Regions from separate parts of the Desulfuromonas sp. genome, predicted to be linked through region 3. Evidence: predicted binding sites of a transcription regulator. Region 3 holds the regulator's gene; each other region holds the start of a gene.

What was found. The regulator HrcA, encoded in region 3, represses chaperone genes, less so after heat shock. The targets are predictions, from matches to a motif close to TGTTAGCACTCNNNNNNNNNGAGTGCTAACA.
Region 1: the regulator HrcA is predicted to act here: its motif matches at 3,018-3,048, upstream of groES (co-chaperone GroES).
Region 2: the regulator HrcA is predicted to act here: its motif matches at 3,182-3,212, upstream of rpoH (RNA polymerase sigma factor RpoH).

The regions. Positions count from the first base shown of each region.
Region 1 covers NZ_PKUB01000043.1:24,287-31,873, reverse strand. Annotated here, with positions in the region: gene C0617_RS13335 (DUF4139 domain-containing protein) at 1-661, shown strand, start outside; gene C0617_RS13330 (hypothetical protein) at 756-1,457, opposite strand; gene C0617_RS13325 (alanine--glyoxylate aminotransferase family protein) at 1,708-2,784, opposite strand; gene groES (co-chaperone GroES) at 3,164-3,454, shown strand; gene groL (chaperonin GroEL) at 3,487-5,139, shown strand; gene C0617_RS13310 (S8 family serine peptidase) at 5,297-7,192, shown strand; gene C0617_RS13305 (hypothetical protein) at 7,327-7,563, opposite strand; gene C0617_RS13300 (thiamine biosynthesis protein) at 7,576-7,587, opposite strand, start outside.
Region 2 covers NZ_PKUB01000004.1:1,017-8,603, forward strand. Annotated here, with positions in the region: gene C0617_RS00820 (acetyl-CoA hydrolase/transferase C-terminal domain-containing protein) at 1-815, opposite strand, end outside; gene bamD (outer membrane protein assembly factor BamD) at 1,456-2,181, opposite strand; gene rpoH (RNA polymerase sigma factor RpoH) at 2,246-3,145, opposite strand; gene crcB (fluoride efflux transporter CrcB) at 3,356-3,727, shown strand; gene C0617_RS00840 (DUF190 domain-containing protein) at 3,741-4,100, shown strand; gene C0617_RS00845 (TerB family tellurite resistance protein) at 4,094-4,561, shown strand; gene C0617_RS00850 (hypothetical protein) at 4,554-4,757, shown strand; gene C0617_RS00855 (class I SAM-dependent methyltransferase) at 4,809-5,162, shown strand; gene C0617_RS00860 (OmpA family protein) at 5,250-6,434, opposite strand; gene C0617_RS00865 (hypothetical protein) at 6,560-7,587, opposite strand, start outside.
Region 3 covers NZ_PKUB01000041.1:121,796-129,382, reverse strand. Annotated here, with positions in the region: gene nhaD (sodium:proton antiporter NhaD) at 1-889, shown strand, start outside; gene hemW (radical SAM family heme chaperone HemW) at 949-2,070, shown strand; gene hrcA (heat-inducible transcriptional repressor HrcA) at 2,227-3,264, shown strand; gene grpE (nucleotide exchange factor GrpE) at 3,282-3,884, shown strand; gene dnaK (molecular chaperone DnaK) at 3,945-5,861, shown strand; gene dnaJ (molecular chaperone DnaJ) at 6,035-7,156, shown strand; gene C0617_RS12300 (penicillin-binding protein activator) at 7,197-7,587, shown strand, end outside.

The sequences.
Region 1 (7,587 bases), on a different contig from region 3:
CAAGGCCGCGCCGCAGATGGCCGAGGAGGCCCTTTTCGAGTACCATCTCTACACCCTGGAGCGGCCCACCACGGTCGGCGACAACCAGACCAAGCAGGTGGCCCTGCTCGGCGCCTCGGGGGTGCCGGTGACCAAGGAGTACCTGCTGCGGGGGCGCGACTACTACTACCGCGGCAGCCACGGCGACCTCGGGCAGAAGCTCAAGGTGGGGGTGTTCATCGAGTTCGCCAACGAGGAGGAGGCCGGCCTGGGCCTGCCCCTGCCCAAGGGCATCGTGCGGGTCTACAAGCGGGACCGCTCGGGCGGCGCGCAGTTCGTGGGCGAGGACCGCATCGACCACACCCCCAGGAACGAGGAAGTGCGCCTCAAGCTCGGAGACGCCTTCGACGTCACGGCGGACAAGAAACAGACCGACTTCAAGAAACTCTCCGGCGTCGGCCCCTACAACTACCACTTCGAGAGCGCCTACCGCATCGAGCTGAAGAACGCCAAGGACGAGGCGGTAACGGTCAGGGTGCTGGAGCCGGTGCCGGGGGACTGGGAGGTCGTGGCGGAGAGCCATCCCCACAGCAAGGAGGCCGCCGGGACCGCGGCCTGGGAGATCCCGGTTCCCGCCGGGGGGCGGACGGTCCTGGAATATCGCGTACGGGTTCGGTTCTGAGGGCGGAATCGGGATCTGTAGGGTCGGGGCGGGAGAAGGGGCAGGCCAATGACGCGCGCAATCACCCGGACAGGACCCGCGGGTTCAGGTCTGTTCAGGGCATGCGACTGATGAGTTCCCTGGACGCCTCGGCCACCGCCTGCTTGAAGGAGACCGGTTTTTCCCAGATCGTGTCGTAGGCGTAGTGGGTCTCCTGCATCCCCTCCCAGACGATGCTGCCGTCCCAACTGTCCCAGATGGAGAGAAAGAGGCGGACATTGCTCACCTTGGTCTGGATGATCCGGAGGCCAAAAAGGCTGAGCCTTCCCTTCGACTTCTGGTTGAACTCGGCCAGTTTGATCTGTGCCAGGTAGCGAACCCCGGTTGCCTCCCCCACCTTTTGCAGAGCTTCCCGTTCGAAAACGCCCGTATACCTGTAATCCATCAGCATCTTCTTGTAGGTCTCCGCGAGGCCGTTGCGGTTTGTGTGCCCGAGGGTTTCCGAGAGGGGGACGAGGGGGATCTGGGGCCGCTCCTTGGTCATCTTGGCGGCGAGGATCATCGCCAAGGCCTGTCGGTCCACCTCTTTTCCCTCCACCGTGGAGGGGGTGATGAAGCCGAGCCCATGGGTTCGAAGGTCCCCCTTCTGCAGGGAAACGTTGTGGCTGCGCCCGGAGGGGGCGATCTGGCGGGTTATCTGGCAGGCGCTCAGCCCGATGGCCAGCAGCAGCGCAAGGCAGAACGCCAGCCGGTGGAAGGCGGATTTGTTTGCGGGTGGGGGCCCTTGCATCTTTTCGGGCGGGGCTGATCCGTTCATCCTGCTCCCTGTCGGAACCGTTGGGTTGATTTTACCTGGTCCCTTTGAGTAATTATACACCTCTTTGGTCAGCTTGCCGGGGCCTCGGCGGGGAGGCGATTCGGAAGAGTTCCCGGGCCAGGCAGGGGAAGGCCTAAATAGGGGCTTTTCAGGGAAGGATTTTTTTATTTTCCGAACAAAAAGAGCACCCGCCTGAAGGCTGGGTGCTCTTTCTCTTTTGGGGGCTTTTCCGGCAGCGGCGCCGGGCCTCTCAGGAGCGCGCCTGGGGGAGCAGTTCCTCGAGGAGGGCGAAGAGTTCGTCGAGGTCGGCGGCGGTCATGTCGGCCATGTGGGGGATGCGGAAGGTGGTGTTCTTGATCTTGCCGTAGCCGTTGTCGATGGCGTAGCCCCGATCGCCGGCCAGCGCCTTGAGGCGGGCCAGGTCGGTTCGGCCGTCGTTGCGCCCCGCGGTCAGGGTCAGGGAGCGGCAGCCCTCGGCGGCGAAGAGGGAGAAGCCCTGGCCCTCCACCCAGCGGCGGGTCCTTTCGGCCATCTGGCGGTGGCGGGCGGAGCGGTTCTCCAGGCCCTCGGCGAACATCTTGTCGAGCTGGTGGGCCAGGGCGTAGATCAGGCTGATGCAGGGGGTGCTCGGGGTGTTGTCCTTGAGGTCGTTCTTGGCGAACTCCTCGAAGTCGAAGTAGTAGCCGCGGTTCGGGGTGGTCGCGGCCTTTGCCAGGGCCCGCTGCGAGACGGCGAAGACCGCCAGCCCCGGCGGCAGGCCGAAGGCTTTCTGAACCCCGGCGAGGCAGACGTCGGTGCCGAGGGCGGCCAGGTCGATCGGGACCGCGCTCATCGAGGAGACGGTGTCGACGATGAAGGAGACCTCCGGGTAGCGCTTCATCACCTCGGCGATCTCCGCCAGGGGGGAGAGGACCCCGGTGGAGGTTTCGTTGTGAACCAGGGTCATGGCGTCGTACTTGCCCGTGGCCAGGGCATTCTCCACCATCTCGGGGGTGACCGGCTCTCCCCAGTCGGCGGCGAAGAGGTCGGCCTGAAGGCCGCAGCGCAGGGTGACGTCGTGCCACTTGGCGCTGAAGGCGCCGTTGGCGAAGTTGGCGCAGCGCTTCTGGACCAGGTTGCGCACCGCCCCCTCCATGACCCCGAAGGCGCTGGAGGTGGAGAGGAAGACCGGCTCTTCGGTGTGAAGCAGCCTCTTCAGGCCGGCGGTGACCCGGGCGTGGAGTTCGGCGTATTCGGGCATGCGGTGGCCGACCATGGGGGCGGTCATGGCCTGCATGACGTCGGGGGCCACCTCGACCGGCCCGGGGATATAGAGTTTCTTTGCCATGCCTGTTTCGCTCCTTCTCGATGCGGATGTTGAGTGTGCCGTAGGGCTCTTCGCCGGTGCGCCGGGCGGCCGGGGGGGCCCCGCAACGCATCCTAGCGCAAAAATCCCCGCCGGTCAAAATGAGATGCGCACCCCGGCTTTGCCCGGGCAGAAAGGGGCTTTGGGCGACGCGGAGAAATTTTTTCCCGACTAACCCTTGACATTCTCGGTCGGCTGATTATATTTAGCCCCGTTGTTAGCACTCGACTTCATGGAGTGCTAACAGCCTCCGGGGGGGACCGGAGCCCGCCGTGCGGGCCGGACCCGCCCCTTTCGGGCGTTTAATACCATGGGGGGAGACGCCCCCCACATTCCGTTTCGTAAGAAAGGAGAGGAAAACATGAACATCAGACCGCTTCACGACCGCATTATCGTCGAGAGGATCGAGGAAGAAACCAAGACCGCGGGGGGCCTGATCATCCCCGACACCGCCAAGGAAAAGCCCCAGATGGGCAACGTGGTGGCCGTCGGCAAGGGGAAGGTTACCGAGGACGGCAAGCTCCTGGCCCTGGACGTCAAGGTCGGCGACAAGGTGCTCTTCGGCAAGTACGCCGGCACCGAGATCAAGGTCGAGGGCAGCGAGTACCTCATGATGCGCGAGGACGACATCCTCGGCGTCGTGGAAAACTAATCGTCAACTTTTCGTAGGGAGGATATAAGAATATGGCAGCAAAAGAGATCAAGTTCGGCCAGGAGGCCCGCAGCAGCATCCTCGCCGGGGTCAACGTTCTCGCCGAGGCCGTCAAGGCGACCCTCGGCCCCAAGGGCCGCAACGTCGTCATCGAGAAGTCCTTCGGCGCTCCCCTGATCACCAAGGACGGCGTCACCGTCGCCAAGGAGATCGAGCTCGAGGACAAGTTTGAGAATATGGGCGCCCAGCTCGTCAAGGAAGTCGCCTCCAAGACCTCCGACGTCGCCGGCGACGGCACCACCACCGCCACCGTCCTGGCCCAGGCGATCTACCGCGAAGGCGTCAAACTGGTCACCGCCGGCCACAACCCGATGGAGATCAAGCGGGGCATCGACAAGGCCGTCGAGGCCGCCGTCGGCTCCCTGCAGGGCCTTTCCAAACCGGTCAAGGACCACAAGGAGATCGCCCAGGTCGGCACCATCTCCGCCAACTCGGACGAGACGATCGGCAACATCCTCGCCGAGGCGATGGAGAAGGTCGGCAAGGAAGGCGTGATCACCGTCGAGGAAGCCAAGGCGATGGAGACCTCCCTCGAGACCGTCGAAGGGATGCAGTTCGACCGCGGCTACCTCTCCCCCTACTTCGTCACCGACCCCGACCGCATGGAGTGCGTGATCGAGGACGCCCTGATCCTCATCTACGACAAGAAGATCAGCAACATGAAGGACCTGCTCGGCGTGCTCGAGCCTGTGGCCAAGCAGGGCCGTCCCCTTCTGATCATCGCCGAGGACGTCGAGGGCGAGGCCCTGGCCACTCTCGTGGTCAACAAGCTGCGCGGCACCCTCAACATCGCCGCCGTCAAGGCCCCCGGCTTCGGTGACCGCCGCAAGTCGATGCTCGAAGACATCGCCATCCTCACCGGCGGCACCGTCATCTCCGAGGACATGGGCTTCAAGCTCGAGAACGCCTCCCTCGACATGCTCGGCACCGCCAAGCGCATCGTCATCGACAAGGACAACACCACCATCATCGACGGCGCCGGAAGCGAAGGCGACATCGCGGCCCGGGTCAAGACCATCCGCGCCCAGATCGAGGAGACCAGCTCCGACTACGACCGCGAGAAGCTCCAGGAGCGCCTCGCCAAGCTCGTCGGCGGCGTCGCCGTGGTCAAGGTCGGCGCGGCCACCGAGACCGAGATGAAGGAGAAGAAAGCTCGCGTCGAGGACGCCCTGCACGCCACCCGCGCGGCCGTCGAGGAGGGCATCGTCCCCGGCGGCGGCGTCGCCCTGATCCGCTGCATCGCTTCCCTGGATGCCGTCAAGGTGGAGGGCGAGCAGGAGTTCGGCGTCAAGATCGTCCGTCGCGCCCTCGAGGAGCCCCTGCGCCAGATCGCCGCAAACGCCGGGCTCGAGGGTTCCATTGTGGTGGACAAGGTCATCAACGAAAAAGGCTCCTTTGGCCTCAACGCCGCCAACGACGAGTACTGCGACATGATCGAGGCCGGGATCATCGATCCCACCAAGGTCACCCGCAGCGCCCTGCAGAACGCCGCCTCCGTGGCCGGCCTGATGCTCACCACCGAGGCTGCCGTGGCCGATTCGCCCAAGGGCGAAGAGTCCATGCCCGCCATGCCCGGCGGCATGGGCGGCATGGGCGGCATGGGCGGCATGGGCGGCATGATGTAAGTGCCTGCCAGGCTTTCCTGTATTGCTAGAAAAAGAGCCCCCCGGATCGTCCGGGGGGCTTTTTCGTTTCCTGTCGCGGCCCGCTCCCGGTGCTAGGGATGTGGTACTATTGGAAAACTTCTGGACACGGGTCGGTTGGGTTTTCACAGGGGGGATTATGTATCTTTTGCAATGGCGAACGGTCCTGCTGCTGACGCTGGGGGTCTTTGCCCTTCTTTCCGGGCCGGAGCGGCCCGCTTTCGGCGCCGTCCTCGATCCCGGGCTGCGGGCCGTTCTGGACGGCGCTGCCGCGGGCGAGAAGGTCCCGGTGATCGTCACCTTTGCCGGGCGGGCCGACCTCGAGGGGCTGAAGGGCCTCTCCAGGGGGGAGCGCCGCACCGGGGTGGTCAAAAGGCTTCGCGCCGGTGCGGAGCAGGTCCAGGGCCCCTGCCGGGCCTTTCTGCGCACCCGGGGCGTCGAGCGCCTCCAGCCGCTGTGGATCATCAACGGCCTGGCGGTATCGGCTCCGGCCGAGGTGATCCGCAGCCTGGCCGAGCGGCCCGAGGTGGCCGGGGTCGCTCTCGACGCGACTTTGCGGCGGCCCGCAACCCCTGCCCCCGCCGCCCACGGCGTTGAAGGGAACATCTCCATCGTGGGCGCCGAGCAGCTCTGGGCTCTGGGCTACACCGGCAACGGCGTGGTGGTGGCCGGCATGGATACCGGCGTCGATCCGGATCACCCCGATCTGGCCGAGAGGTGGCGGGGGGGGGACAACAGCTGGTTCAATCCCTTTGCCGCCGACTGCAGCCCCTCCGGGTTCGACTGCACCGCCTGCGAGGCGAGCGCCGATCGGCCCTGCGACGGCGACGGTAACGGCACCCAGACCATGGGCATCGTCCTGGGGGGAGACGCGGGCGGGGCGGCCATCGGGGTGGCGCCGGGGGCCCGCTGGATCGCGGTGAAAATCTTCGACGACTACAACCTGGCCTCGATCAGCGCCATCCACCGGGGGTTCCAGTGGCTGCTCGACCCCGACGGCGACCCCGACACCGACGACGCCCCGGACGTGGTCAACAACTCCTGGGGTTTCGAGGACTTTCCCGGGGTCTGCTTCGACGACTTCGACGAGGACCTCCGGGCCCTGCGCAGCGCCGGCATCCTCCAGGTCTTCGCCGCGGGCAACATGGGGCCGGACCCGGAGACCAGCATCAGCCCGGCCAACGATCCGAACGTACTCTCCGTGGGATCGGTCGGCAACGACCTGGAGGTCACATTTTCGAGCAGCCGCGGGCCCTCTGCCTGCGACGGCGCCGTTTTCCCCGACCTGGTGGCGCCCGGGGAATTCGTCAAGACCGCCGACATCACCCTGGGCGGCCTTTTCACCGATTCCTACGTCTTCGTGGACGGCACGTCCTTCGCGGCGCCCCACGTGGCGGGGGTGGCGGCCCTTCTGCTGGAGGCCTTTCCCGAGACCCCGGTGGCGCTGCTGGAGACGGTGCTTCGCCAGGGGGCGTCCGACCTGGGGGTCCAGGGCCCTGACAACGACGCCGGTTTCGGCCTGGTCAACGCTCCGGCGTCACTGGATGCCCTGCAGGCGGAACTCGGCAACCGGCCCCCCGACCCGGTCGTCCTGCTGGATCCGCCCGACGGGGCGCTCGGGCTCGATACCACGGTGACCTTCCGCTGGAATCTGCCCAGCGACCCCGACGGGGACGCGCTGACCACCACTCTGCTCATCTCGAAGTTTTCCGATTTCAGCGACAGCGAGTCTCTCGTCGTCGCGGCCTTCGCCCCGATCGCCGGGGGTGCGCTCCTGGCCGGCGCAGGCGGCCTGCTCCTCTGGGTGGTTCCGTGCCGCGGGAGAAGGCGCGGAAGGACGGCGCTGCTGGTCCTGGTGGCCGGAGCGGCCCTCTTTTTGTTGTCCTGCGGCGGGGGGGGCGGTTCCTCCGAGCCGGTCGGCAAGGCGACCGTTTCCGGCCTCGATCCGGCGACGACCTATTTCTGGAAGGTCACGGTCGACGACGGTCGGGAGGGGGTCGCCGAGAGCGAGGTGCGGAGTTTTTCAACCCGGTAGCGAGGCGGACGGAGAAGCCGGTTCCCTGCGGACAGTGTTCCGACCGCAGGGGGGGAGTCGTATCCCAACGAAGAGAGGCCCCTGCCGTCGGCAGGGGCCTCTCTTTGTTCAGGGCGGAGAACGGTTGCTGCGGCTCAGGCGATGAGAAGTTCCCCGGCCTGGCCGCGCTCGGCGGGTTTGACGGTCAGCCGGCTCGAAGCGTCGGCCTGCTGGACGAGGATTCCCACCTCGGGCCGGTCCTGGCCCTTGCCGTAGGAGGCGACCAGGCTCCCGGCCAACTCCAGGGCGGCGGTGTCCGGGGTGCCGCTGACCAGGCCGAGGGGACCGGAGACGTCGATGCAGCGCAAGAGCAGGTCTTCCGGGCGGGCCATGGCCTTGAGCGCTTAATTGTCCGC
Region 2 (7,587 bases), on a different contig from region 3:
TGCAGGGGCAGCAGGTTCTTCGGCAGGCGGCCCTGCTTCACTTCGTTGCCGAAGAAGTCCATGATGTGGCCGGCGATGGCTTCGGAGGTGGCGTCCATGTCGGTGAAGGCCCGGCCTTTGTCGCGGCGCTTGGACTCGACAACGGCGACGATCTTGTCGGGGTCGCAGGGGACGTAGGGGGTGCCCATGCGGTCGCCCGCCTTGGTGATCAGGAAGGGCTGGCGGTTGGGCGGGTTCTGCGCCATGACGATGTCGTGCATCCCCTCGAAGGAGGGCTGTCCGGTGTTGACCTCGAGGATGATCTTGTCGGCGACCATCATCAGTTCGGGAACGATGCCGCAGGAGGTCGTCAGGGCCAGGCCGCAGTCCTCGGTAACAGCCGAAACCTCGATGATGGCGACGTCGATGCGGCCGTTTTCGGTGTAGAAGCCGTAGGCCATGTCCTGGGCGAAGAGGCCGAGGTGCTTGTCACCCATGCGGATGCGGCCTTCGTTGATCCCCTTGGCGATGTTCTTGCCGGTCTGGTAGGGCCAGCGGCGGTCGATCATGTCGAGGGTCGCCCAGCGGTCCTCGGTCTCCGCGCCGACGGAGGCGCCGATGAAGAGGTTGAACTTCATCTTGCCCTGGAGGTTGTTCTTCTCGACATGGTCGGCCAGAGCGATGGGCACCTCTTTGGGGTAGCCTGCCGGGGTGAAGCCGGACCAGCCGAGATTCATCCCGGGCTTGAAGAATTCGAGGCATTCTTCGGCGGTCTTAACCTTGCTCAGCAGTGACTTGCGGCGGACGCGATCTTGCAGTGTACCGAATTCCGACATCTTTTCTCTCCTCTTCCTATGAGATTATTTGCCCGATCACAATTGGGGGCCCTTTCCATGGAAAGAGTCCGGCTTTGAGGTCGGGGATGAATGCCCTTTTAGGCCCGTGGCAGGGGCTTCTCCTGAGAAACGGGTATGTTGACTTCCGGGCGAAAGGACGAAGGATCCTGTTGTGGGCGACGGGGATCCCGTATCACCGGAAATCTTTTAAAAAGACGTTATATGGCAAATGTATACAGGATGTATAATATGTGGAAAATTTTTAGTCAAGGGAAAATATTGGCTCTTTTACTTTGAGTAAAAAGCATCGTTTTCGACGACCGCTTCGGCCAGATTTTTGTGTGTGTTTGTGGTCTGTTTTTTTGCTTCCAGGGTGCTGCGGAGATTGAATGGAATTTTACTCGGGGTAAAAAAAGCCTCCCCCGAATGCATCTGCCGCCTGTGGTTAGGGGCAATACGGTGTTTGGGGCGGCCGGGCCGGTGAGGGGCTTTCTCCTCTCCGGGTGAGTCGGGCGAATCAGGGGGCGCATCGTGGGTAGCTTAGCCGAAAAACCGAGGCTGTCAAATTGCGGTGGGACGGGGAGGGGATCTATGGATGGGGAGGGGCGGCGGCCCCGGAGTTATCGGCGGCGGTGCCCTCTTAACGGGCCTTTTTTGCCCATTTGCTGTCAGGGAACTCCTTGAGGAGGGTCCTGAGGGGCGTGGCCGCCCGGTTGGGGTCGCCCATTTCGACGTAGGCCCTCCACAGGGTGTAGTAGGTCTCGGCCCGCTCCTCGAAGGAGGGATAGTCCGTCAGCAGGGCGTTGAGGCGGCCGATGGCGGCATGCACCTCGCCGGTGCGCAGGTAGAAACGGCCGACATAGAGTTCGTGGGATGCAAGGCGGCCTTTGCAGTCTTGGATGAGGGGGGCTACCTCTTCAATCCGGGGATCGTCCGGATAGAGTCTGGCAAAGCTTTGAAAGGTCGTCAGCGCGTTCCGGGTCGCGGTCTGGTCCCGGTCGGGTGAAAGGATCTGTTTGAAGTAGGCCATGCCCATCTGGTAGAGGACCTGCGAGGTTCGATCGTGGCCGGGATGCTCCTTCAGGAAGTTCTCGTAGGCGATGGCCGCTTCCAGAAATTTGCTGTCCCTAAAATAGGCCTCGGCGATTTTCAGTTCTGCCAGGGTGTTGAGCTGGGCGGAAAAATACGACTCCCGGACCTTCTCCCATGCGGCGATGGCCTCCTGGTAGTGCCCTTTTTCAAAAAGTCTCTCGCCCTCCTGAAAGTTTTGCTGGGCCTCCTGGCCGATCGGGCGCGGTGATGCCGCCGGGGTACAGGCGGCCAGGGCGGGCAGCAGAAGAGCGAGAATCAGCAGGCGAAGCGTCATGAGGAATGTCCTTGTCGGGCAGAGTCTGGTCTCGGGTGCAACCTAAGGGATGACCGGAAATTTGTCAACGATATTCAAGCTTCACAGAGGCTGGCGGAAAGGGGGGGGGATCGGGGGGCTGCGAGCGGGTAGGGGCAAGAGCGTCCCCGACTTTGGCCAGGGCATTCTTTTCCAGCTGCCTCACTCTTTCGCGGCTGATGTTGAACTCATTCGCCAGGGCCTGAAGCGTTTTTGGCGGGTCCAGAAGGATTCGGTCCCGGATGATGCGCCGCTCTCGCTCGTTAAGCTGGTCCAGGGCATTTTGGACCTGGCCGGACAAGAGTTGGGATTCCTCCTTCTTGAGGAGCAACTCTTCCTGGGTATCCCGTTCGTCGGCCAGGGTGTCCATGAGGGTGTAATCCTCGCCCGCGGTCAGTTCCCGATCGAGGGAGGTGTCGCGGCAGGCCATGCGCAGGGACATCTCTTCCACGTCCTCGTTGCGGACATCCAACTCACGGGCAATGTCCCGGGCGTCCTCTCCGCCGGTCAATCTCTTGATGGCTTCACGGGTCTGGTTGAGCTTGAAAAAGAGTTTCTTCTGGGCCTGGGTCGTGCCTATCTTGACCAGGGACCAGCTTTTCATGATGTAGTTGTGGATGTAGGCGCGAATCCACCACACGGCATAGGAGATGAGACGGGTGCCCCGGTCGGGGTCGTATTTCTTCACCGCCATCATCAGGCCGACATTCCCCTCCTGCACCAGGTCTTGGATGCGCAGGCCGTAGGCTCGGTATTCGTGGGCGATTTTGACCACAAAGCGCAGGTTGGCGCAGATCAGGCGGTGAGCGTCCTTCAGGTCGCCCCGGCGTCGATAGCGGCGGGCCAGTTCATGCTCTTCTTCCCGGTCGAGCAGGTCGAAGCGGTTGATCTGGGCCATATACTGTTCGAAACCGTCACTGATGATGGGCAGGCTGGCAGTGTGCATCGGCATGAGACTCCGAAAAGCGTATTGAAATTAGATGATTGGCACTCCTGGGTTGAGAGTGCCAAATATAGCAAGTCGCATCGCTCCGCGCAAGGGGAAATCGGGGAGTCCCGGGGGGGGGAATTGGCCGTTGACAGGGCAGGGAGGGAATCCCATAATGTCGGCAGGACGCCCGAAGTCAGTCGAACCTCCGCGAAGGCCAGCGATTTCATGCAGATATTCTACATCGGACTGTTTGGCGCCCTCGGTTGCCTCGGCCGCTACTTTCTCTCGGGGTGGACCTACACCCTGGTCGGCCGGGGGCTGCCCTACGGCACCCTGGCCGTCAATGTCCTCGGGTCTTTCCTGCTTGGCCTGGTCATGGAGGGAAGCCTTCGCAGCACCCTTTTTTCGCCCGGTTTGCGCATGGGCATCACCGTCGGTTTCATGGGCGGGTTTACGACCTTTTCGACCTTTTCCTACGAGACGGTGCGGCTTCTCGAGGAGGGGAGCCTCGTTCAGGCCGGGGCCAATGTACTGCTCAACGTGACCGTCTGTATCGTATTTGCCGGGCTGGGGATTCTTCTTGCCCGGCAGCTTTGACAGAGGAGACGCAATGGCCAAACTCGAGGGGGACCAGACCCTGATGCGCATCTTTATCGGCGAGAGCGACCGCTGGGAGCGCAAGCCGCTTTACGAGGTCCTGGTTGAGATGTTCCGCCAGGAGGGCTTCGCCGGGGCCACCGTGCTCAAAGGGGCCATGGGTTTCGGGGCAAACAGCGTGACCCACACCGACCGGTTGCTGCGTCTTTCCGCCGACCTGCCGGTGGTCCTCGAGGTGGTCGACAGCCAGGAGAGAATCGATGCGGTCTTGCCTCGCCTCGACGAGATGCTCAAGGGGGGCATGGTTACCCTTGAGAAGGCGCGGGTGATTCGCTACAGCGAAACGCCGGGCGAGGGGGGGGCGGCATGCTGAGTCTGATCAAGCGGGTGGTGAGCAGCCCGGGGCCGGAGCCTAACGCAGAGGCCGAGGGAGAGCGCATCCAGATCGCGACCTGCGTTCTGCTTCTGGAGATGGCCCATACCGACGGAGAGTTCCACCCCATGGAGGCCACCCTGGTCCGGGACCTGATGCAGGACCGGTTCGGCCTGTCGGTCGAGGCGACGGCGGAATTGACCGAGTTTGCCCAGAAACAACGGGAGTCGAGCCTCGATCTTTTTCAGTTCACCCGGCAGGTCAACGAGAATTTCACTGTCGAGGAGAAGCAGGACGTGATGGAGGCCCTGTGGCGCATCGTTTACGTGGACGGGGTTCTCGACAAGTACGAAGACTACCTGGTGCGACAGATGGCTACACTGCTGCGCCTCTCCCACCGTCAGATGATCGACGCCAAGCTGAAGGTCCTGCAGGATGTCCGAGCCAAGGGGGATGCCTAGGCAACTGCTCCACATAACGTCCTGGGCCCACGAATTTGTCGCTGAGGTTGTCGGGCCGGGGGATTTCGCGGTCGATCTTACCGCAGGCAAAGGGAGTGACGCCCTTTTCCTGGCCCGAAAGGTCGCGCCCGGAGGCCGGGTCCTTGCGTTCGATATCCAGGAAGAGGCGCTCGAATGCTCCCGGCGCACCCTGTAGCAGGCCGCCGTCCCCGTCCACGTCTGGGGAGAAGACGATTTTCCGCCCGTTCTGCCCGAGGGGGTCTCCCTCGTCCACGATACCCATGCCCGCCTTGAGTCCTACCTTCACGGAGCACCCAGGGCCGTGATCGCCAACCTGGGCTTTTTGCCGGGCAGCGAATCGACGGTCAAAACCGCTGAGCATTCGACTTGTGTCGCATTGCGCCAGGCCTGCCTCTCTCTGGAAGTCGGCGGGCGTATCGCCGTGGCTGTCTATGTCGGGCATTCGGGGGGGCGTGAAGAAGGGCAGGCCCTGGAGAGGGTGTTCGGCGACCTGTCGTCGCGCAAGTGGCACGTGTTGCGCTTGGAGGTGGCCAACCGCAAAGAGGCCCCTTACCTGCTGGTGGCCGAGAAGCGGCAGTAGGAAGCTCCAAGGGGATTTCTCCGGAACAAAAAAGAGGGACCAGGATCATCCTGGTCCCTCTTTTTTTGTTCTTGGCAGTGGAAGGGGTTAGTCCGGGAGAAGGGCGCAACATAGGATCTCGACCCTGCGGTTCTGATCCCGTCCCTCTTCGGTGTTGTTGTCGGCGACCGGCTGGGTTTCACCGAACCCCCGGGCGACCAGCTTCGAGCTGTCGATGCCGAAGTTCTCGACCAGGTACTGGCGCACGGCCGCGGCCCGTTTTTCGGAGAGCTGCTGGTTGTACTCGGCCTTGCCGACGTTGTCGGTGTGCCCGGCGACCAGGATGTGGGGGGATGGGTTCCCCCGGATGAACCGGGCGGCCTGCTCCAGCGCGACATGATGGTCGGGCTTGATCTCGGCCTTGTCGAAGTCGAATTCGAGGTGCATGGTGTACTTCAGCGGGCATCCCTGCTTGTCTACCAGCTGCCATTTGGGGGTGTCGGGACAGTTGTCCAGGTGATCGGGGACGCCGTCGCCGTCGCTGTCGCTGTCGCTCGGGCAGCCCTGCTGATCCACGGCGGCGCCCCTGGGGGTGCCGGGACACTTGTCGAGGTGATCGGGGACGCCGTCCCCGTCACTGTCGGCCGGGCATCCACGGCTGTCCACCATGACTCCTCTCGGGGTGTCCGGGCAACGGTCCTGGGGATCGATGACCCCGTCTCCGTCACTGTCGATGGGCTGGGCGGCGGGCTGGTGCCCGCCCAGAAGGTAGTTCAGGCCCCCGGTGTAGAGCAGGTTGTGGCTGGACTCATCGATAAAGGTGAGGATGTGGCGCACGTCGCCGCGCAGGGCCAGGTTTTCGGTGAGGAAGTAGCTCAGGCCCCCTCCGTAGTTGAACAGGGCGTCGCCCTTCCCGCCCTTGGTGTCCGGGTCGAGATAGGTCCAGCCGAGCCCGGCGGAGAGAAAGGGGACCAGGGCTTCGTCGGGCAGGAAGTTGTAAAGGGCGTTGATCCGGCCGAGATAGACCTCGTAATCGTCCAGATTGCCGACCTCGGACTCTGTGTTGACGTAATTGTAGACAAATTCTGCACCCCAGTGCTTGGTGAAGTTGTAGCCGAGCCCGAGGCCGTAGGCCAGGTCGTTCTCAAGGTGCTGGTCCCCCTCGAATACATACCCCCCGATGGAAGGGGTCAGGATCAGGGCACCGGCGCGGTTCTCCGCGAAGGCGGGGCCAGCCAGAAGAGCGAAGATCGCGATTCCCAGGATGATATTCGCAAATGGTCCAGTTTTCATGGTGTCCCTCCCTGCGGGTGTTGAGGTAGAAAGAATACGACTTTAGTTATGAATACCATGTAATTAGGAAATGGCAACGAGGTCCGTTCTTTTCGGCGTGTCGCCGAACCCGGGTGGAGTGAAACTCAGAAAAAGTATTTGATGAGCAGCCCGCCGCTGCTGCCGGCGGAACCGAATTCGCTGCGCGGCAAGGGCGGCAGCGGAGAGGGAAGGGGGCGGGGATCCCGTCCCCCGTTGTAGTTCCAGAACGCCTGCAGAACCAGGTTGTCGGACAGGGAGAGGTCGACGAGGGGACGGAGCATGAAGGAGCCGTCATCGAGGTTCCAGATCAGCAGGCCGCTCAGGGTCGCCAGGGGATGGGCTTCGTAGGAAGGGGCGAGGAGCAGGTAGTGGCGGCCGAGCAGGAAGCTCAACCCCTCCCGGAAAGGGGCCGAGACCGCCGCCCGGGGGTAGTCGCCGGGCTCTTCCGCTCCCGCTCCGTTGTAGAGGTACTCGGCCAGCAGGACGATGTCGCTTTCGAACCGGTACCAGGTCTCCAGGGCGGCGATGGTGAAGGTGTCGTGCAGGTCGCCGCCGGCCTTGTCGGTGTTTTTCCCCTGGTAGGCAGTCGCCTCGGCCTTGATCCCCAGCCCTCCGAGGCTGCCGGCCAGCCCCAGGCCGACGGTGGGGCGTTTTCGCAGCAAGCCGCCGAGCCCCTGAACGTCGACCTCTTTCCAGTTGTGGGAAAAGGTGGCCAGGTAGGAGTGATTGTCCCGACCATCGCCCAGCACCGCCACTGCGCCGATCTGCCCACCCCTTCCGAAGTAGCGCACTCCCCGAAGGGCGTCCACCCCCGGCCGCACGTCCGTATCGAGGGCGTCCGGAGGGAAGGGAGCGATGATGTCGAGAGGGGAGAACATCAGGATCCCCCCGAAACCGATGGCCTGCCGGCCCACCGTCCAGTCCACCCCCAGCAAGGTCGTCCGCAGGTTGAGGCGGTCGACCTCCAGTCTGTTCGCAAAATCCTCCCCCTCGTTCCAGCTCTGTTCCAGCTCGACCGCCCGGTTCGCCGATTGGCCCGGAAGAGGGATGCTGCCTTTCGGGTCGGTATAGAGCAGGAGGTTCTCCGCTGAGAGTTCCCAGTCGAGGGTCTCGCCGGCGGAGCCGGTCAGGT
Region 3 (7,587 bases):
CAACGCCGGGGGCGCCTTCTCCCCCTTCGGCGACATCACCACCCTGATGGTCTGGCAGAAGGGGAAGGTGGAGTTCGTCGAGTTCTTCGCCATCTTCCTCCCCTCCCTCGTCAACTGGCTGGTGCCCGCGGTGATCATGAGCTTCGCGGTGGCCAAGGAGCGCCCCGCGGCCCTGGCCGAGGCGATCCAGATGAAGCTCGGCGCCAAGCGGATCATCGGCCTCTTCCTGTGCACCATCGTCACCGCCGTCTCTTTCCACAACTTCCTCCACCTGCCTCCGGCGACCGGCATGATGCTTGGCCTCGGCTACCTCGGCTTCTTCTCCTATTTCCTGAAAAAACGGGAAAACCGGCTCCTGAGCGGCGACCAGCCCCTCGACGTGACCGGTCACAACCCCGACGAGCATTGCGACCCTGCTCCTCACGGCGGCCATGGGCAGGCCTCCGGCTTCGACCTCTTCCGCAAGATCGCCCGCGCCGAGTGGGACACCCTCCTCTTCTTCTACGGGGTCATCCTCTGCGTCGGCGGCCTCGGCCAGTTCGGCTACCTAGCGATGGCGTCCAACTTCATGTACCTCGATCTCGGCCCGACGACCGCCAACGTCCTGGTCGGGATCCTCTCGGCGATCGTCGACAACATCCCGGTGATGTTCGCGGTGCTGACCATGGACCCCCACATGAGCCACGGCCAGTGGTTGCTGGTGACCCTGACCGCCGGGTGCGGCGGCTCCATGCTGTCGGTCGGTTCGGCCGCCGGCGTGGCCCTGATGGGGACCGCCCGGGGCATCTACACCTTCGGAAACCACCTCAAGTGGACCTGGGCTATCGCCCTCGGCTATGCGGCGAGCATCGCGGTGCACCTGTTCCTCAACGCCAAGTACTTTCACTAGTCGGCCGGCCCGGCTCGATCAAAAGAGGAGGCGGGGGGAGTCATCCCCCCGCTTTTTTCATGTCCGGACTCTACCTTCACATCCCCTTCTGCCGGCGCAAGTGCCCCTACTGCGACTTTTACTCGGTCCAGGAGAGCGACGAGGCCCTCGCCGGCTATCCCGACCTGCTGATCGGGCAACTTCAGTACGAGGAGGGCTGGGGTCCCTTCGACAGCGTCTTTTTCGGCGGCGGCACGCCGTCCCTGTTGGCCCCGGCGGATGTCGGCCGGATCCTGGCGGCCGCCGACAGGCGCTTCGGCCTGGAGGCCGGGGCGGAGGTCTCCCTGGAGGCCAACCCCGGAACCCTCTCCTTGCAGTCGCTGGCGGGCTACCGGGCCGCGGGGGTGAACCGCCTCTCCCTGGGGGTTCAGTCCCTCTCCGGAAGGCACCTGCAGCGGCTCGGACGCATCCACAGCCCGGGGGAGGCCCGCCGGGCCGTCTCCTTGGCCCGCTCCGCCGGATTCGACAACCTCTCCTGCGATCTGATGTTCGCCCTGCCCGGCCAGAGCGCCGCAGATCTGCTTCGGGACCTGGAGGAGGTACTGGCCTGGGCGCCGGAGCACCTCTCCTGCTACGGCCTGTCTATGGAGGAAGGGACCCCCTTTCACCATCAGCACCGTGCCGGAGGGTTGGACCTGCCCGACGAGGAGCGTTACGCCGAGCTTTTCTGCGCTTTGCACGAACGGCTCGCCGGGTCCGGGTACGGGCACTACGAAATCTCCAACTATGCCCTGCCGGGCCGGGAGTGCCGCCACAACCTTCGCTACTGGCAGCGGCTGCCCTACTTCGGCCTGGGAGCCGGGGCCCATTCCTTTGCGGGGCGGGGATGGGGCGAGCGCCGGGCCGTTCCTCCTGATCTTGGCGCGTATGCCGCGGCCCTAAAGCGGGGCGAGGACCCGGCTCAAACCCTGGAGCGCTTCGACCGCCGGGGGGCGATGGCCGAGACCCTCTACCTGGGTCTGCGCACCGCGTCGGGGGTCGCGGAGGCCTCCTTCCGGGCCCGTTTCGGACTCGGGGTGGCCGAGGCCTTCCCGGCGGCGGCCGAGCATCTCGGGGGGCGGCTGCGGCTGGAGGGGGGGCACTGGCGGATGGACCTTCAGGGGTGGCTTCTCTACGACCACCTGATAAGCGCTTTTCTCTAGGGACGGCGGTGATTTTTCCCGCCCCCTAAGCCTTGACAAAGGGGTAGGGCGTTGTTATTTTGTCTTCGGCTGGCACTCTAACCCCTGGAGTGCTAAACGAAATTGAAGGGCCGGGTTTTTCCGGCTTGAGTTTTTTCTGGGGGGGCGGTGACGCAGATGAGCGAAAAGCTCAACGATCGCAGTCGCAAGATCCTCGAGGCGATCATAGAGGATTATATCGACTCGGCGGAGCCGATCGGTTCCCGCACGGTCAGTCGGCGCCACCGCATCGGGCTCTCCCCGGCCACCGTCCGCAACGTCATGGCCGACCTGGAGGAGATGGGCTACATCGTCTCCCCCCACACCTCTGCGGGCCGGATTCCCACGGAAAAGGGCTACCGCTTCTACGTGGATACCCTGCTTCAGGTGCGGGAGTTGAGCGAGCAGGAGCGTTTGCGCATCGAGAGGAAGTACCGTCTCGACGGGCTCCGCATGGAGGAGCGGCTGCGCGGGGCCGGCAAGGTTCTCTCCCAAATCTCTCACTACGCGGGGATCGTCATGGCCCCCCGGCTCAACACCACGGTCTTTCGCCATATTGAGTTCATCAGCCTCTCCAGGGGCAAGGTCCTGGTCGTCTTTGTCACCCAGTCGGGGCTGGTGCAGAACAAAATCATCGAGGTCGAGGAGGAGGTCACCCCCCGCGAACTCGAGCAGATCACAAACTATTTGAACCGCACCCTTTCGGGGTTGACCATCCAGGACGCGAAGCTGCGCCTGATCGCCGAGATGGCCAAGGAGAAGGCCCTCTACGACAAGCTTCTGCAGCGCGCCCTGAAGCTCTCCCAGGAGGCCCTGAGCGACGAGATGGGCGGCCAGGTCTTCATCGAGGGCGCCTCCAATATCCTGGAGCAGCCCGAAATCGCCGACATGGGGCGGATGAAGCGCTTGTTTCGGGCCTTCGAGCAGAAGAGCCAGCTGGTGGAACTGCTCGACAAAAGCCAGCGGGCCCAGGGTGTGCAGATCTTTATCGGAAGCCAGTCCGAATACAGCGAACTGGAGGGTTTCAGCCTCATCACCTCGACCTATTCCAACTGCGGGGGGGCGATCGGCACCCTTGGGGTCATCGGGCCGAGCCGCATGTCCTACTCGCTGGTTATTCCTATTGTCGACTATACCGCCAGGCTGGTTAGCCAGGTTCTGGAACTGGACACATAAACGGGAGAAAAAAGACGTTGGCCAAGAAGAAGAAACAGCAAGAGGAAGAAAAGCCGGTTACGGTCGAAGAGCAGACGGCGGCCCGGGAGGCCGCTGAGTCCGAGGAACAGGACGCTGCGGGCGAGCCGGGCTTGGAAGAGGAGCTCGCCGCCAGCCGGGAGGAGGCCGAGAAGAACAAGGACCTCTACCTGCGGGCCCGGGCCGACCTCGAGAATTACCGCAAGCGGACCCAGCGGGACAAGGAGGAACTGGTTCGTTTCGCCAATGAGAACATGCTCCGGGAGGTCCTGCCGGTGCTCGACAACCTGGAGCGGGCCGTGGACCACGCCCGCCAGAGCGAGGGGGGCGGCGAGGGGCTCCTGGAGGGGGTGGAGATGACTCTCAGCCAGTTCCAAAAGGCCCTGGAGAAGTTCGGCGTGACCCCCTTCAGCGCCGTGGGGGAGGCCTTCGACCCTTCGCGTCATGAGGCCATGGGCCAGCTCGAGAGCAGTGAGCATCCCCCCAATACCGTTGTACAGGAACTGCAAAAGGGATGCATGTTGAACGACCGGCTGCTGCGGCCGGCCCTGGTCATGGTGGCCAAGGCGCCCGCACCGGAAAAGGGCCCCGACGCCGAATGAAAAGACGTGGGCCGGCAGTCACAATTTTTACAACCAAGAGAACAAAGGAGGATATAAATCATGGGTAAAGTCATCGGTATCGATCTCGGCACCACCAACTCGTGCGTGGCGGTCATGGAGGGGGGCGAGCCCGTCGTCATCGCCAATGCCGAAGGATCGCGCACTACCCCGTCCATGGTGGCCTTCACCGAGAGCGGCGAGCGCCTGACCGGCCAGCACGCCAAGCGTCAAGCCGTCACCAACCCGGAGAACACCCTGTTCGCCATCAAGCGCCTTATCGGCCGCAAGTACGATTCCGAGGCGGTCCGGAAGGATATCAAGATCAGCCCCTTCAAAATCATCAAGGCCGATAACGGCGATGCATGGGTCGAGGCCCGCGGCAAGGGCTACAGCCCGCCGGAGATCTCCGCCATGGTCCTGCAGAAGATGAAGCAGACCGCAGAGGACTACCTGGGCGAGGAGGTCACCGACGCCGTCGTCACGGTCCCGGCCTACTTCAACGACTCCCAGCGCCAGGCCACGAAGGACGCCGGGAAGATCTCCGGCCTCAACGTGCTGCGGATCATCAACGAGCCGACCGCCGCTTCCCTCGCTTACGGCCTGGAGAAGAAAGAGGAGGAGAAGATCGCCGTATTCGACCTCGGCGGAGGCACCTTCGACGTCTCCGTCCTGGAACTCGGCGACGGGGTGTTCGAAGTCAAGTCGACCAACGGCGACACCTTTCTCGGCGGCGAGGATTTCGACCAGCGCATCATCGACTACGTGGCCGACGAGTTCAAGAAGGAGCAGGGGATCGATCTGCGGGGCGACAAGATGGCCCTGCAGCGCCTCAAGGAGGCGTCCGAGAAGGCCAAGTGCGAACTCTCCTCGAGCATGGAGACGGACATCAACCTGCCCTTCATCACCGCCGACCAGAGCGGCCCCAAGCACATGAACATCAAGCTCAGCAGTGCCAAGCTCGAGAGCATCTGCGGCGAACTCCTGGGCAAGCTTGCCGGTCCGTGCAGGACCGCCCTCAAGGACGCCGGCCTGTCGGCTTCGGAGATCGACGAGGTGATCCTGGTCGGCGGCATGACCCGCATGCCTGCGGTGCAGGCCAAGGTCCAGGAGATCTTCGGCAAGGCCCCCAGCAAGGGGGTCAACCCCGACGAGGTGGTTGCCATCGGCGCCGCCATCCAGGGCGGCGTCCTCAAGGGCGAAGTCAAGGACGTCCTGCTTCTCGACGTCACCCCCCTCTCCTTGGGCATCGAGACCCTCGGCGGGGTGATGACCAAGCTGATCGACAAGAACACGACCATCCCGGCCAAAAAGAGCCAGACATTCTCCACCGCCGCAGACAACCAGCCCGCCGTTTCGGTCCACGTGCTGCAGGGGGAGCGGGAGATGGCCGGCGACAATAAGACCATCGGCCGCTTCGAGCTGGTGGGGATACCCCCGGCGCCCCGCGGCGTGCCTCAGGTCGAGGTGACCTTCGACATCGACGCCAACGGCATCCTCCATGTCGCCGCCAAAGATCTCGGCACCGGCAAGGAGCAGTCGATCCGCATCACCGCCTCCAGCGGTCTCTCCGACGAGGAGATCGAAAAGATGGTGAAGGACGCCGAGTCCCACGCCTCCGAGGATCAGCAGAAGCGGGAACTGATCGAGGCTCGCAACCAGGCCGACGGCCTCGTCTACACCACCGAGAAGTCCGTTTCCGAGCATGCCGACAAGATCGACGCCGAGACCAAGGAGAAGATCGAGGCGGCCCTCGCCGAGCTGAAGAAGGCCATGGAGGGGGACGACGCCGAGGAGATCAAGAAGAAGACCGAGGAGCTGGCCCAGGCCTCCCACAAACTGGCCGAGGCCATGTACGCCCAGGCCCAGGCGGCCGGCGCCGCAGGGGAGGGCGAGGCTGCCGAAGGCGAGGCCGCCCCGGCCGAGGAAGACGTCGTGGAGGCCGAGTTCGAAGAGGTGGACGAAAGCAAGAAGTATTAATATCCCCCTTTTCCAATCCTCATCATTGACAGCAGGAGCCGGGGTATCCCCGGCTCCTGTCGCTGTTCGATTCGAAGGGGTCCCGGAAGCCCGCGCGCAGAACCGATGGCGGATGGGCCCCTGAGTGCCATTTCGGCTTAGAATTGCTGTTTCCCCGATAAGGAAAGACCACGTTGTCCAAACGCGATTATTACGAGGTGCTCGGCGTCAACCGGAACGCCAGCGAGACTGAAATCAAGAAGGCCTACCGGCGCCTGGCCCTGAAGTGCCACCCCGACAAGAATCCGGGGGACAAGGAGGCCGAAGAACGCTTCAAGGAGCTTTCGGAGGCCTACGCCGTCCTTTCCGACGGCCAGAAGCGGGCCACCTTCGATAAGTTCGGCCATGCCGGCCTGGGCGGTCAGGGCGGTTTCAGCTCCGAGGGTTTCGGCTTCGGCGGCAGCCCCTTCGAGGACATCTTCGGCGACATCTTCGGGGATATCTTCGGAGGAGGGGGCGGGGGCGGCCGGCGCGGGCGGGGGCGGCGCGGGGACGACCTGCGCTACAACCTCAGCATCTCCTTCGAGGAGGCCGCTTTCGGCCTGGAGACCAAGATCCAGATCCCCCGCCACCACGCCTGCGAGCCGTGCGGGGGCTCAGGGGCGAAAGAGGGGACCAGCCCCAAGACCTGTCCCACCTGCCAGGGGGCCTGGCAGGTCCGCTATCAGCAGGGTTTCTTCTCCCTGACCCGGCCCTGTCCGGAATGCTCGGGGGAGGGGAAGATCATCGACAACCCCTGTCCCGAATGCCGGGGGGCCGGCCGGGTCCGGGGCAAGCGGTCCATGTCTCTCAAGATCCCCGCCGGGGTGGAGACCGGCAGCAGACTCAAGCTCAGCGGCGAGGGGGAGGTCGGCGCCCAGGGGGGGCCTCCGGGAGACCTCTACGTGGTGATCACTGTGAAGGAGCATCCCATCTTTCAGCGCGAGGGGCAGGACGTGATCTGCGAGATTCCCGTCTCCTTCTCCCAGGCGGCCCTCGGAGCCGACCTGGAGGTCCCCACTCTCGACGGCAAAGTGAAGATCAAGGTGCCCGCCGGGACCCAGTCCGGCAAGGTGCTGAATCTCTCCGGCAAGGGGATACCGGTTTTGCAGGGTTACGGACGGGGCGACCAGCTGGTGGTCATCCGGGTGGAGACTCCCACCCATCTGACCTCTCGGCAGAAGGACCTGCTGGAGGAGTTCGCCCGGGAGAGCGGGGAGGATGTTCACCCCATGGGAAAAAGTTTTTTCGACAAGGTCAAGGAACTTTTCGGTTAATCCGGAACGGGGCCGGGTGCCCCGGGGGAGCGGTGCGGTTATGATGAAGGCGATCGGCACGATCATCGGCGCATGTCTGCTGGTGAGCGCAGGGCTATGCCTGGTGCCGCCGGCAAGTGCCATCCAGCTCACTTTCACCGAGCAGCAGGCGCTGGTGCTCCAGAAGGCCGAGCTGCGCCAGGCCGAGGAACTCTACCGGGCCGGCAGGGCCGAAGAGGCCCTCTCCCAGCTGCGCGGCTTCGTGGTGCGCTATTTTGACTCCCCCCTCCTGCCTCCCGCTTATCTGCTCATCTCCCGCATCTTCCTCGACGGGGGCCAGCCCGACGAGGCTCTCCTTTATCTGGGACGGATTCCCCCCGAGGGGATGGTCCCCGAGGTCCGGTTGCTGGAAGGAGCGGCCCTTGTCGTCACCGGCAAGGCCGAGGCCGGGG